3 regions of the Rossellomorea sp. QJM3NY_18 genome follow, and region 3 is predicted to be linked to each of the others. Evidence: a T-box and tRNA genes for the amino acid it is inferred to sense, from the RefSeq annotation. Region 3 holds a T-box; the other regions hold tRNA genes.

Region 1 (4,318 bases), 1.9 Mb from region 3:
GCAAGCTCCCATCAATCCGCTCGACTTGCATGTATTAGGCACGCCGCCAGCGTTCGTCCTGAGCCAGGATCAAACTCTCCGATAAAAGTTTGAATAGCTCTTTAAAAATAAATCTAGAATTAACGTTGACGTATTGTCTTGTTTTGTTCAGTTTTCAAGGTTCAATGTGTAAGTCCTTCTCTCGAAGCGACCCTTACTATGCTACATGATTGTTAACCTGTTGTCAACAACTCTTTAAAAGAAGTTTTGATCAAGTTTTCATATTACGTTGCTCGTTTGCAGCAACAAATAATACTTTATCAGTTAACTTCGTAGAAGTCAACTTCTTTTTATAACTTTCTCAAAAAAAGAGATCGTTGTTCCATTATCTTCAATAAGAAGATAATGGCTCCGCAGGCAAGATTCGAACTTGCGACCGATCGGTTAACAGCCGATAGCTCTACCACTGAGCTACTGCGGAATAATGGAATGGTGGGCCTAAGTGGACTCGAACCACCGACCTCACGCTTATCAGGCGTGCGCTCTAACCAGCTGAGCTATAGGCCCAAAAATGAAATTGGAGCGGGTGAAGGGAATCGAACCCTCATCATCAGCTTGGAAGGCTGAGGTTTTACCACTAAACTACACCCGCGTGAATATTTGGAGGCGGCAACCGGATTTGAACCGGTGATAAAGGTTTTGCAGACCTCTGCCTTACCACTTGGCTATGCCGCCGTTGGCTGGGCTAGCTGGATTCGAACCAACGCATGTCGCAGTCAAAGTGCGATGCCTTACCGCTTGGCTATAGCCCAATATAAAGGGCGACTGATGGGAATCGAACCCACGAATGCCTGAACCACAATCAGGTGCGTTAACCACTTCGCCACAATCGCCATGCTTGAAATTTCTTTGGCAGGGGCAGTAGGAATCGAACCCACACCAAAGGTTTTGGAGACCTTCGTTCTACCGTTAAACTATGCCCCTGTGATATATATTAGTTTTTAAAAACCACCATGCTACTTGGATCATAATGCTCCGCTCCACGTGGTTTAAGGAAGATTATTTCACTCCGCTGTCGCTTCGTAAAAAATCTTGGTGGAGGGGGGCAGATTCGAACTGCCGAACCCGAAGGAGCGGATTTACAGTCCGCCGCGTTTAGCCACTTCGCTACCCCTCCAAATAAAATAAATACTTAAAGGTTCTTAAGTATAAATGGTGGCTCAGGACGGAATCGAACCGCCGACACATGGATTTTCAGTCCACTGCTCTACCAACTGAGCTACTGAGCCAAATATAATATGCATCCTACAAATAGAATGTTGTAGTCCATCGTCCAGCTCTCAGGAAGCCGAATCAAGAAGTTGCTTGAGCCGTATTATATAGGAGATTAAATTTTCAAATGACAATTAAAAGATAAATGGCGGTCCGGACGGGACTCGAACCCGCGACCTCCTGCGTGACAGGCAGGCATTCTAACCAACTGAACTACCGGACCAAAGTTTTTCACGATAGTGAAAATAACTATCCATGCGTGACTCATCAAAGAACATCCTATCTTTAGTCAAAAATGGTATTGCGGGGACAGGATTTGAACCTGCGACCTTCGGGTTATGAGCCCGACGAGCTACCGAACTGCTCCACCCCGCGACGATAAAATATCATTAAGTTTCCACTATCCCATTATGCATCACGCAGATCCACCCCGACTTCAGTAAGCTCATTCAAGCTGCAGCTCAGTCGGTGCGCTGATGTGAACGCTCCGAAGATTATTCGGTCGTGCTCCACCCCGCGACGATAATATTTTTCAAAGAGAAAATGGAGGAGGAAGGGGGATTCGAACCCCCGCGGGCTGTTACACCCCTGTCGGTTTTCAAGACCGATCCCTTCAGCCGGACTTGGGTATTCCTCCGTATAATGGACCCTGTAGGACTCGAACCTACGACCGGACGGTTATGAGCCGTCTGCTCTAACCAACTGAGCTAAGGGTCCTTATAAATCGTACGTTATGTATTAAGTAATAGCGGCGGAGGGGATCGAACCCCCGACCTCACGGGTATGAACCGTACGCTCTAGCCAGCTGAGCTACACCGCCACGAATATAATATGTTTCCCTTTTTAAAAAACATTAAAGTTCGTTTCACTGCCGTGAAATAAACTTGGTGGAGCCTAGCGGGATCGAACCGCTGACCTCCTGCGTGCAAAGCAGGCGCTCTCCCAGCTGAGCTAAGGCCCCAAAGAAGTGGTCGGGAAGACAGGATTCGAACCTGCGACCCCTTGGTCCCAAACCAAGTGCTCTACCAAGCTGAGCTACTTCCCGATATTTGGCGCGCCCGAGAGGAGTCGAACCCCTAACCTTTTGATCCGTAGTCAAACGCTCTATCCAATTGAGCTACGGGCGCAGAATGAAATATAGTTTTTTCAATAAGTAACGTAAGGATAGATATTTTGCTGGTGCAAATTAATGATAGTTATTTTGCTTTCGCAAAAAACTTTGGTGCCGAGGACCGGAATCGAACCGGTACGGTAGTCACCTACCGCAGGATTTTAAGTCCTGTGCGTCTGCCAGTTCCGCCACCCCGGCTAGTTTGGAGCGGAAGACGGGATTCGAACCCGCGACCCCCACCTTGGCAAGGTGGTGTTCTACCACTGAACTACTTCCGCAACAAAAATGGTGCGGGTGAAGGGACTTGAACCCCCACGCCTTGCGGCGCCAGATCCTAAGTCTGGTGCGTCTGCCAATTCCGCCACACCCGCATGAATCTTTGTTTTTCACATCGAAGAAAAACAATGGTAAGATATTTTGCCGAGGCAAAAATCTTTGGTGAGCCATGAAGGATTCGAACCTTCGACCCTCTGATTAAAAGTCAGATGCTCTACCAACTGAGCTAATGGCTCATAAAACCAAATGGTGCCGGCAAGAGGACTTGAACCCCCAACCTACTGATTACAAGTCAGTTGCTCTACCAGTTGAGCTACACCGGCGTGTATAATCGTCTATTAAATTCCGCTTAACGAAAGTAATTCCTCGAAGCAGTTCAAGAAAAGATATTTTGCTGGCGCAAAATTTAATGAAGTTTATTTTACTTTCGTAAAAAACTTGGTGGAGGATGACGGGATCGAACCGCCGACCCTCTGCTTGTAAGGCAGATGCTCTCCCAGCTGAGCTAATCCTCCATATTAATGAGCTATTATTTGTTTGTTAAAAAATTGGTGACCCATACGGGATTCGAACCCGTGTTACCGCCGTGAAAGGGCGGTGTCTTAACCGCTTGACCAATGGGCCGATATTTTGAAAAAATCCCGTTCAAGGACATGTATTACTATATCAATTAATTTCGCAGAAGTCAACTTCTAATTAACAGTTAAAGAACACCTTTTCGGATCTACTAATTATAGCATTTTGTATGCCGAAAAAGAATATACCATATCTTCAAAGAGTATATCAATAGATATTTTTAACCTTCATTAATTTTTTCTGATTCTAATGTTAAATGTGCAGGAGTAGATCTGCAATGTTTTATACTTTCCTAGAAGAGATAGCTTGCATTATTTTAAACAATCGTTTGTTTAGTCGGTTTCCATCTTGTCTTATAAGGGATTTACCCATTAATCAAACGTTTGTTTAATAAATTTTTATAATACTGAATCGATAAACAGATCTCACCCTTTATCACCCAGAGTGAGATCTGTTAGCATAGTGTTATTTCTTCTCAATCACTATAAAACACGTACTATCCGGAAGGCGCGCCGGCTTTCCTGTTTCATCGGTAAGCTCGATTTTATGGGCTAAATGTTCTTCGTATCCTTCTTGCAGGTAATGTTCAAATACCATAATTTCAACCTGACCTCCGAGCGTCGCCTGGATAAATTCCCGAAAGGCAGATGGGGTGAAATATCCGAATTGTTCCTGTACTTCATGGGGGTAAGCTTCTTCTCCCCACGTATACGTATAGAGAAATTCCATCGCATCGTTTACATTGAGAAGGACAGCATTGTCTCCCGCTGAACGATAAGTGATCGACCTCCCCTTGAAGTCCCCAACGTACCTCTTGAAGAAGGAAAGGCCGTGTGCGTCTTTAAAGCGAATGATCCGTTTCTCTTCCACTGGCTCTGTCATGATGCCGTCCCGGATGATGATCCTTCCTTTTGGCCTGAGAGCTTTAAGGGAACTCTTTAAGGTTTGGGCAATGACCCCATGATTGAACTTTTCACCTTCGTACGGGATGTAGGAGAACATCTCATGGAGGATCGACGAGAATACGATCGTGTCGGCCCCTGCCTCCCCGATGTAGTTTTCAAGCTTTAGGGCATCCCCCTGCATGACTTCCCAAGGGGCACT
Region 2 (4,318 bases), 780 kb from region 3:
GGGTGGTGGGTAAATGAAAAGGTTGGATTCCTTTGTGGTTCTGTTTGGGGAATGAGTGGGCGGTGAATCGGCTTTTTGAAAATAAAATGCTGGAATTGAAAATAAAAGTGGTGTTTTTGAAAATAAAATCGTGGAATTGAAAATAAGTGGTCCAGTTTTGAAAATAAATTGGCTTTGATCGAGAATAAATATAGTGAAGTCGATCAGATAAACGTCCATAACGGTAAAAATGATGCTGGTTAAACGTTTTTTCATAATTAAACATTAAAAAAAACTTCCTCATGAAGAGAAAGCCTGTCGTATGTAAGTTGGAGCGGGTGAAGGGAATCGAACCCTCATCATCAGCTTGGAAGGCTGAGGTTTTACCACTAAACTACACCCGCGATGTGGTACCGGTGGCCGGGATCGAACCGGCACTCCAGAGGAACACGATTTTGAGTCGTGCGCGTCTGCCAATTCCGCCACACCGGCATTACATTTGGAGGCGGCAACCGGATTTGAACCGGTGATCAGGGTTTTGCAGACCCATGCCTTACCACTTGGCTATGCCGCCTTAATATTGGAGCGGAAGACGGGATTCGAACCCGCGACCCCCACCTTGGCAAGGTGGTGTTCTACCACTGAACTACTTCCGCACTACTGGGCTAGCTGGATTCGAACCAACGCATGTCGCAGTCAAAGTGCGATGCCTTACCGCTTGGCTATAGCCCACTGATAGTATATGTCACGGAAATAAAAATGTGACTTTTATGGGGCGACTGATGGGAATCGAACCCACGAATGCCTGAACCACAATCAGGTGCGTTAACCACTTCGCCACAATCGCCATGAAATAATTGGCAGGGGTAGTAGGAATCGAACCCACACCAAAGGTTTTGGAGACCTTCGTTCTACCTTTAAACTATACCCCTAGAATAAATGGTGGAGGGGGGCAGATTCGAACTGCCGAACCCGAAGGAGCGGATTTACAGTCCGCCGCGTTTAGCCACTTCGCTACCCCTCCAGCTATAAAACAATGGTGCCGGCAAGAGGACTTGAACCCCCAACCTACTGATTACAAGTCAGTTGCTCTACCAGTTGAGCTACACCGGCATCAAGTAAATAAATGGTGGCTCAGGACGGAATCGAACCGCCGACACATGGATTTTCAGTCCATTGCTCTACCAACTGAGCTACTGAGCCATATAGTTTTCGGCTTCCGCTAAGCTTCGAATCTCTTCGTCAGCTCACTCAGTCACATCCTCACGTATGTAAAATACGCTCCGGTGTTCCTTCGATCGCTTCCTCGACCTTCTCGCTTATCGAAACCCTTTTCCATTTCATGACTATCTAATATAAAAATGGCGGTCCGGACGGGACTCGAACCCGCGACCTCCTGCGTGACAGGCAGGCATTCTAACCAACTGAACTACCGGACCAAAAATGGTATTGCGGGGACAGGATTTGAACCTGTGACCTTCGGGTTATGAGCCCGACGAGCTACCGAACTGCTCCACCCCGCGACGATAAGAAATGGTAAGTTACAAATACTAATTAAGGAAGATTATTTTACTCTGCTTACGCTTCGTAAGAAATCATGGTGGAGGATGACGGGATCGAACCGCCGACCCTCTGCTTGTAAGGCAGATGCTCTCCCAGCTGAGCTAATCCTCCATATTACATGGTAAGTTCTTTTGCTTCCGCAAAAAAATTGGTGACCCATACGGGATTCGAACCCGTGTTACCGCCGTGAAAGGGCGGTGTCTTAACCGCTTGACCAATGGGCCTTACTGAAAACAAAATGGCGGAGAGCAAGGGATTTGAACCCTTGAGACAGCGTTAACCGTCTACACGATTTCCAATCGTGCTCCTTCGGCCACTCGGACAGCTCTCCATATATTGGCTCCGCAGGCAAGATTCGAACTTGCGACCGATCGGTTAACAGCCGATAGCTCTACCACTGAGCTACTGCGGAACGATATGCCTGGCGACGTCCTACTCTCACAGGGGGAGATCCCCCAACTACCATCGGCGCTGAAGAGCTTAACTTCCGTGTTCGGCATGGGAACGGGTGTGACCTCTTCGCCATAGTCACCAGACTATGTATTGTCCCTTTTTTAAGGACAAGTACTATTATATCGTGTTGATAATTTTTTTCAAGGATTTTTTTATATTTTCATATAAATTTTATTCCTTCAAAACTAGATAAAGAATTGATGTCAAGAAAGCCGAATATCGACCCATTGTTGTATCTACTATTGCAATAGATAACATTCCAGCTCCGGCGGCTAGAGACTCGAGGTCATTTCAGTTCAATCAGCTGAGGGTAAAAAACACCCTCTTCTGATTGCCCAGAAATGCTTGTCGTCTCTGTTCAAGCCGCCTCCGCTTTATAGTTTGGTTAAGTCCTCGATCGATTAGTATCAGTCAACTCCACATGTCGCCATGCTTCCATCTCTGACCTATCTACCTAGTCATCTTCTAGGGATCTTACTCACTTACGTGATGGGAAATCTCATCTCGAGGGGGGCTTCATGCTTAGATGCTTTCAGCACTTATCCCTTCCGCACATAGCTACCCAGCGATGCCTTTGGCAAGACAACTGGTACACCAGCGGTGCGTCCATCCCGGTCCTCTCGTACTAAGGACAGCTCCTCTCAAATTTCCTGCGCCCACGACGGATAGGGACCGAACTGTCTCACGACGTTCTGAACCCAGCTCGCGTACCGCTTTAATGGGCGAACAGCCCAACCCTTGGGACCGACTACAGCCCCAGGATGCGATGAGCCGACATCGAGGTGCCAAACCTCCCCGTCGATGTGGACTCTTGGGGGAGATAAGCCTGTTATCCCCGGGGTAGCTTTTATCCGTTGAGCGATGGCCCTTCCATGCGGAACCACCGGATCACTAAGCCCGACTTTCGTCCCTGCTCGACTTGTAGGTCTCGCAGTCAAGCTCCCTTGTGCCTTTACACTCTGCGAATGATTTCCAACCATTCTGAGGGAACCTTTGGGCGCCTCCGTTACTCTTTAGGAGGCGACCGCCCCAGTCAAACTGCCCACCTGACACTGTCTCCCACCCCGATAAGGGGCGCGGGTTAGAATTTCAATACAGCCAGGGTAGTATCCCACCGATGCCTCCACCGAAGCTTGTGCTCCGGTTTCCAAGGCTCCTACCTATCCTGTACAAGCTGTACCAAAATTCAATATCAGGCTACAGTAAAGCTCCACGGGGTCTTTCCGTCCTGTCGCGGGTAACCTGCATCTTCACAGGTACTATAATTTCACCGAGTCTCTCGTTGAGACAGTGCCCAGATCGTTACGCCTTTCGTGCGGGTCGGAACTTACCCGACAAGGAATTTCGCTACCTTAGGACCGTTATAGTTACGGCCGCCGTTTACTGGGGCTTCGATTCGCACCTTCGCTTGCGCTAAGCACTCCTCTTAACCTTCCAGCACCGGGCAGGCGTCAGCCCCTATACTTCGCCTTACGGCTTCGCAGAGACCTGTGTTTTTGCTAAACAGTCGCCTGGGCCTATTCACTGCGGCTCTCTCGGGCTTGCACCCTACCAGAGCACCCCTTCTCCCGAAGTTACGGGGTCATTTTGCCGAGTTCCTTAACGAGAGTTCTCTCGCTCACCTTAGGATTCTCTCCTCGCCTACCTGTGTCGGTTTGCGGTACGGGCACCTTTTTCCTCGCTAGAGGCTTTTCTTGGCAGTGTGGAATCAGGAACTTCGCTACTATAATTCGCTCGCTATCACAGCTCAGCCTTCTAAGATGACGGGATTTGCCTCATCATCAGCCTAACTGCTTAGACGCACATATCCAGCAGTGCGCTTACCCTATCCTCCTGCGTCCCCCCATTGCTCAAACGGAAAAGAGGTGGTACAGGAATATCAACCTGTTGTCCATCGTCTACGCCTATCGGCCTCGACTTAGGTCCCGACTAACCCTGAGCGGACGAGCCTTCCTCAGGAAACCTTAGGCATTCGGTGGATGGGATTCTCACCCATCTTTCGCTACTCATACCGGCATTCTCACTTCTAAGCACTCCACCAGTCCTTACGGTCTAGCTTCGCAGTCCTTAGAACGCTCTCCTACCACTGACACCTAGAGGTGTCAATCCACAGCTTCGGTGATACGTTTAGCCCCGGTACATTTTCGGCGCAGAGTCACTCGACCAGTGAGCTATTACGCACTCTTTAAATGGTGGCTGCTTCTAAGCCAACATCCTGGTTGTCTAAGCAACTCCACATCCTTTTCCACTTAACGTATACTTTGGGACCTTAGCTGGTGGTCTGGGCTGTTTCCCTTTCGACTACGGATCTTATCACTCGCAG
Region 3 (4,318 bases):
GATCGGTCTCTCTACCCGGTTATCCTCACCAAAGTATTGACACTGGAATTTTTCAGGCATTTGAAAATCAAGTTGAACCGTTCCACACTGCCAGCTTCTACCCAGACAATCCAGAATGTGAAAGTCGATTTTCGGTCCGTAGAATGCTCCATCTCCATGATTGATATGATAATCGACCCCCCTGTCCTCTAATACACGTTCAAGATCCCCTTCCGCTTGATTCCATAGGTCAACAGATCCCATATAATCTTCCGGGCGAGTTGAAAGCTCCACTTTGTATTCGAAACCGAATTTCCCATAGAAACGATCAATGAGATCGAGAACTTTATGGAGCTCTGCACGAATCTGATCTTCCCTTACGAATAGATGTGCATCATCTTGAGTGAATGAACGGACTCTCAATAATCCGCTTAACGATCCTGAAAGCTCATGACGATGGACCAATCCAAGCTCCCCATATCGGATAGGTAATTCCCGGTAGCTTCTCCGTTTACTTTTATAAATCAGGACAGCTCCAGGACAGCTCATCGGCTTAATAGCATATTTCTGATCGTCCACCTCTGAGAAATACATGTTTTCATGATAATGATCCCAGTGACCTGACTTCTCCCATAATTCCTGTTTCATCATGATTGGTGTCCTGATTTCCTGATAGCCTGCCTTCAGGTGCTCTTTTTTCCAAAATTCCTCCAGCTCATTCCGCAAGAGCATCCCCTTGGGTAAAAAAAACGGCATCCCTGGTGCATCTTCCATGGAGATAAACAATTCCAGCTCTTGACCCAATTTCCTGTGATTTCTTTTTTCAACCTCTGATTGAATAGACATGTCTTTTCCTCCTTAAAAATTTGGTATATAAAAAACCGCACCCATCCCTAACCAAGGGACGAATGCGGTCGTGGTACCACCCTAATTCCGAAGGACAAAAATTCACTGGTCCCTCGCTCAAGTAAGATAACGGTTTTCCCGATTGTGGATACTGTCATTTCCCCACAATAGCTCCAAGGTGGTAAATCATTTCTCTTTCTTCAGGGCTTGCAGCCTGATGACCCTGTTCTCTGGTAAGAAAGTGGAAATGATCCGTGTCCTCTTCATAGCGCACAACTTATTTAAAATAAAAAACCGCACTCATCCCTAACCAAGGGACGAGTGCGGTCGTGGTTCCACCCTAATTTCGAAGTGTACAATAAAACGCTTCGCTTAAGTAAGATAACGGTTTTCCCGATTATGGATACTGACCTTCTCCATAATAGCTCCGAGGTGGTAAGACATTCAATTCTCTTCGAGGGCTCTCAGCCGGTGACCCTGTTCTCTGATCAAGAAAATAGTGAATGAATCATGTCCTCTTCTTTGCTTTCATATAGTATATTCTCATTCTGAAAAAGTGTTATTGAAATTATATGGGAGTATTTTCTACCTGTCAAGTGTATATTATACAAAAATAAGTAAAATAATGCCCACCAGAATAAGGCGGTAAATAGCAAATGGGATTAACTTGACTTTATTGATCACTTTTAAGAAAAAGCGGATCGATAAATAAGCAAACAGGAATGCGCTGATGAATCCAACAAGTAAAAAAGGCATGAACTCAGCATTAAAATACATCCAGTTTTTCATCAGGGACAGTGCGCTTGCACCCAGCATGATCGGTACAGCCATAATAAAGGTGAAATCAGACGCAGCACGGTAGCTTAAGCCAAGTAATACGCCACCTGATATGGTAGAACCAGACCTTGAGAACCCCGGCCATAATGATAGACATTGTATCAGACCAATCATCAACGCTTTCTTGTGGGTGATCCCATCAACAGTTTCCACCGCCTGTATCTTTGGCCGGAACACATCGGCAGCAATCATAAGGAACGCACCTATGGCTAACCCTGCAAGGACCGTATTTAGTGAAAAGAGATGTTCATCGATATAGTCTTCGAATAGTAACCCAAGGATTACGGCCGGAAGCAACCCAACCAATATATGTGATAGTTTTAATGTTGATGATCTTTCTTCTTTACGGGAATTCATTCCTAATAAATCCTTGAATCTGTCCCGGAACACTATGACTACCGCAAGAATGGATCCAAGTTGAATGACTACTTTAAACGTATTGGCAGGATACTTCCCCAACACTTCTTTCGATTTGATCCATAGATCGTCCACCACGATCATATGGCCGGTAGAGGATACTGGAGCAAACTCCGTCAAGCCTTCTACCATACCGAGAATAAATGCTTTAATCAGTATTACGAATTCCATGGTTATGTTCTCCTCTATTGAAGATGATAATTTTTGTGCTGACTCGTTAAACGGATGTTCCTCTTTGAATGTTCGGTATCTAAAGAAAAAACGAGTCCTTTCTTCATCTCAATCTAGATAATAGTACTACAAGTACATGCGGACGACAATAAGTATATGTTCATAACCAAATACAGAAAGCCTATTAAGTGTTGGGACACATTCTGCTTGGTGGGACTTCACACATAAAAAAAACAAAACCGGGAGTTATGCCGATTCTGCGCATTAAAATGTAGTATTTATATCGTTGGGCTCAATGGATGTCTTTTTTCTTAAACCTTCCTCCTCTTACCTCTGCGATATCAGCTATCGCCAGAAACGCGGAGGGATCATGCTCAGCTACGATGTCTTTCAACTTTGCCTCCTCAAGTCGTGTGATGACACAGAATATGACCTTTTTGTCATCTCCTGAAAAGGCGCCTTCTCCCTTTAAGTAAGTGACACCCCTGCCTAACCGATGAAGGAGGGCGTCTCCAATCTCTCCGTAATACTCACTGATGATCCATACGGATTTAGATTCATCAAGACCCTTTATCGTAATATCAATGAGCTTAAAAGCAACATAATAAGCGAGTAGAGAATACATGGCCCTATCCCAGCTGAAGACAAAGCCTGCACTGGCTAAGATGAATAGATTCACAAACATGATGATTTCCCCTACAGAGAAAGGGAGCCTTTTACTTGATAAAATGGCAAGGATTTCAGTTCCGTCCAGGGAACCTCCGTATCTGATGACCATGCCGACCCCTATACCGAGCACGATGCCTCCAAATAAGGATGCCAACAGAATATCTTGTGTAAATGCTGCGACAGGATGTAGAAAAGTTGTAGAAATCGAAAGAATGATAATGCCATAAAGCGTCGAAAATGCGAAGGTTTTACCGATTTGTTTATAACCAATGAAGAAAAAGGGGATGTTTAAGATAAAGATAAAAAGTCCCAGCTTAATGCCTGTTATGTGTGAGAGCATAATGGAAACGCCGACAATCCCTCCATCGATGACCTGATTGGGGACAAGGAAAATCTCAAGACCGATAGCCATGATAACAGCTCCTATAGTAATCAGGAACGCCCTCTTCACCACTTCTTTCAATGGGATTTTCTTATGCATGATCTTCACCTGCTGCCGTTGATGCAAGACCTGTCCTTCGATCATCTTCATTCCTCCTATTCCGTACTCAAACGCAACGGCCGAACTATTCCATGCACTTGGCAACACCAAACTATGTATCATACCCTTATCATCCAATTCCCGAAAATAAGGCCTGTATATCTTATATATTCTATTCTCCCTGCTAAATTACCTGCTTATAGAGAGGGACGGACCTTGGAACAAGTCACATTTTTGATCTCAAACTTACTTGTAACATGCTTCAACACTACATTTTATTAAAATGATTGGTTAAAAATGCAAGCGATTCAGAGGTCCGTCCCTGAAATTTGACTAAAAAGAGGAAATGAAGTATTTTTTATATTTGTATGTTCATGTGTTATCAGACAGGGAGCCTTTCGTGGCCCTTTAGTCAAATAGTGTTGGGGGCTTTTCTTTGATTACATTAATCAAAACTCTACTGGTCAATATTACGATATTATTTTCTTTTACTTATAATGCAAATGTCTTATTTCCATTCAAAGAAAAACAGGATTCTATTTTCAAACATAAAATCACGTATGGGTTGGTTGGATCATTTGGGGCACTTTTGTGCATGTTGTATCCCATCGAAACGCTTGGAGCCACCCATTTTGATTTACGAATGATTGCGATCCTGATTTCAACTATATATGCAGGATTATTATCAGGTTCTATCGTGCTCGGCTGTGTCATCATATTCCGTTATTTAATCGGAGGTCCTTACGTTGCAGTGGGTATCGCCGTTTCAGTATTGGCTCTTGTGATGGGAATGATCTTCCGTAAGATGCTATTAAAGACTCAATACAAATTTCTAGGAAGCACACTTATCTTTCTAATCCACTCAACTTTCTACATTACGATTATTAATGTATATATTCCAATTCTACATTTGCCTTT

The links. The T-box of region 3 lies ahead of thrS (threonine--tRNA ligase). A T-box ahead of a tRNA ligase gene usually reads a tRNA of that ligase, here a tRNA-Thr.
Region 1: it encodes a tRNA-Thr, which carries the amino acid that the T-box ahead of thrS (threonine--tRNA ligase) is inferred to sense. The anticodon was not compared.
Region 2: it encodes a tRNA-Thr, which carries the amino acid that the T-box ahead of thrS (threonine--tRNA ligase) is inferred to sense. The anticodon was not compared.

What each region holds. Positions count from the first base shown of each region.
Region 1 covers NZ_CM149659.1:3,924,867-3,929,184, forward strand. The annotation lists rRNA gene AC0VXY_RS20195 (16S ribosomal RNA) at 1-85, opposite strand, end outside; tRNA gene AC0VXY_RS20200 (tRNA-Asn) at 386-460, opposite strand; tRNA gene AC0VXY_RS20205 (tRNA-Ile) at 470-546, opposite strand; tRNA gene AC0VXY_RS20210 (tRNA-Gly) at 558-631, opposite strand; tRNA gene AC0VXY_RS20215 (tRNA-Cys) at 641-714, opposite strand; tRNA gene AC0VXY_RS20220 (tRNA-Gln) at 717-791, opposite strand; tRNA gene AC0VXY_RS20225 (tRNA-His) at 800-872, opposite strand; tRNA gene AC0VXY_RS20230 (tRNA-Trp) at 890-963, opposite strand; tRNA gene AC0VXY_RS20235 (tRNA-Tyr) at 1,073-1,156, opposite strand; tRNA gene AC0VXY_RS20240 (tRNA-Phe) at 1,193-1,268, opposite strand; tRNA gene AC0VXY_RS20245 (tRNA-Asp) at 1,398-1,474, opposite strand; tRNA gene AC0VXY_RS20250 (tRNA-Met) at 1,553-1,626, opposite strand; tRNA gene AC0VXY_RS20255 (tRNA-Ser) at 1,796-1,888, opposite strand; tRNA gene AC0VXY_RS20260 (tRNA-Ile) at 1,895-1,968, opposite strand; tRNA gene AC0VXY_RS20265 (tRNA-Met) at 1,998-2,071, opposite strand; tRNA gene AC0VXY_RS20270 (tRNA-Ala) at 2,137-2,212, opposite strand; tRNA gene AC0VXY_RS20275 (tRNA-Pro) at 2,220-2,296, opposite strand; tRNA gene AC0VXY_RS20280 (tRNA-Arg) at 2,302-2,378, opposite strand; tRNA gene AC0VXY_RS20285 (tRNA-Leu) at 2,472-2,560, opposite strand; tRNA gene AC0VXY_RS20290 (tRNA-Gly) at 2,566-2,640, opposite strand; tRNA gene AC0VXY_RS20295 (tRNA-Leu) at 2,649-2,733, opposite strand; tRNA gene AC0VXY_RS20300 (tRNA-Lys) at 2,799-2,874, opposite strand; tRNA gene AC0VXY_RS20305 (tRNA-Thr) at 2,886-2,961, opposite strand; tRNA gene AC0VXY_RS20310 (tRNA-Val) at 3,078-3,153, opposite strand; tRNA gene AC0VXY_RS20315 (tRNA-Glu) at 3,188-3,262, opposite strand; gene AC0VXY_RS20320 (class I SAM-dependent methyltransferase) at 3,680-4,318, opposite strand, start outside.
Region 2 covers NZ_CM149659.1:1,243,760-1,248,077, reverse strand. The annotation lists tRNA gene AC0VXY_RS06500 (tRNA-Gly) at 310-383, opposite strand; tRNA gene AC0VXY_RS06495 (tRNA-Leu) at 388-471, opposite strand; tRNA gene AC0VXY_RS06490 (tRNA-Cys) at 480-553, opposite strand; tRNA gene AC0VXY_RS06485 (tRNA-Gly) at 561-635, opposite strand; tRNA gene AC0VXY_RS06480 (tRNA-Gln) at 640-711, opposite strand; tRNA gene AC0VXY_RS06475 (tRNA-His) at 751-826, opposite strand; tRNA gene AC0VXY_RS06470 (tRNA-Trp) at 838-911, opposite strand; tRNA gene AC0VXY_RS06465 (tRNA-Tyr) at 920-1,003, opposite strand; tRNA gene AC0VXY_RS06460 (tRNA-Thr) at 1,017-1,092, opposite strand; tRNA gene AC0VXY_RS06455 (tRNA-Phe) at 1,107-1,182, opposite strand; tRNA gene AC0VXY_RS06450 (tRNA-Asp) at 1,342-1,418, opposite strand; tRNA gene AC0VXY_RS06445 (tRNA-Met) at 1,429-1,502, opposite strand; tRNA gene AC0VXY_RS06440 (tRNA-Val) at 1,578-1,653, opposite strand; tRNA gene AC0VXY_RS06435 (tRNA-Glu) at 1,692-1,766, opposite strand; tRNA gene AC0VXY_RS06430 (tRNA-Ser) at 1,782-1,873, opposite strand; tRNA gene AC0VXY_RS06425 (tRNA-Asn) at 1,880-1,954, opposite strand; rRNA gene rrf (5S ribosomal RNA) at 1,962-2,078, opposite strand; rRNA gene AC0VXY_RS06415 (23S ribosomal RNA) at 2,377-4,318, opposite strand, start outside.
Region 3 covers NZ_CM149659.1:2,025,758-2,030,075, reverse strand. The annotation lists gene thrS (threonine--tRNA ligase) at 1-825, opposite strand, end outside; T-box leader at 877-1,101, opposite strand; gene AC0VXY_RS10285 (undecaprenyl-diphosphate phosphatase) at 1,429-2,250, opposite strand; gene AC0VXY_RS10280 (YitT family protein) at 2,543-3,400, opposite strand; gene AC0VXY_RS10275 (ATP-binding protein) at 3,837-4,318, shown strand, end outside.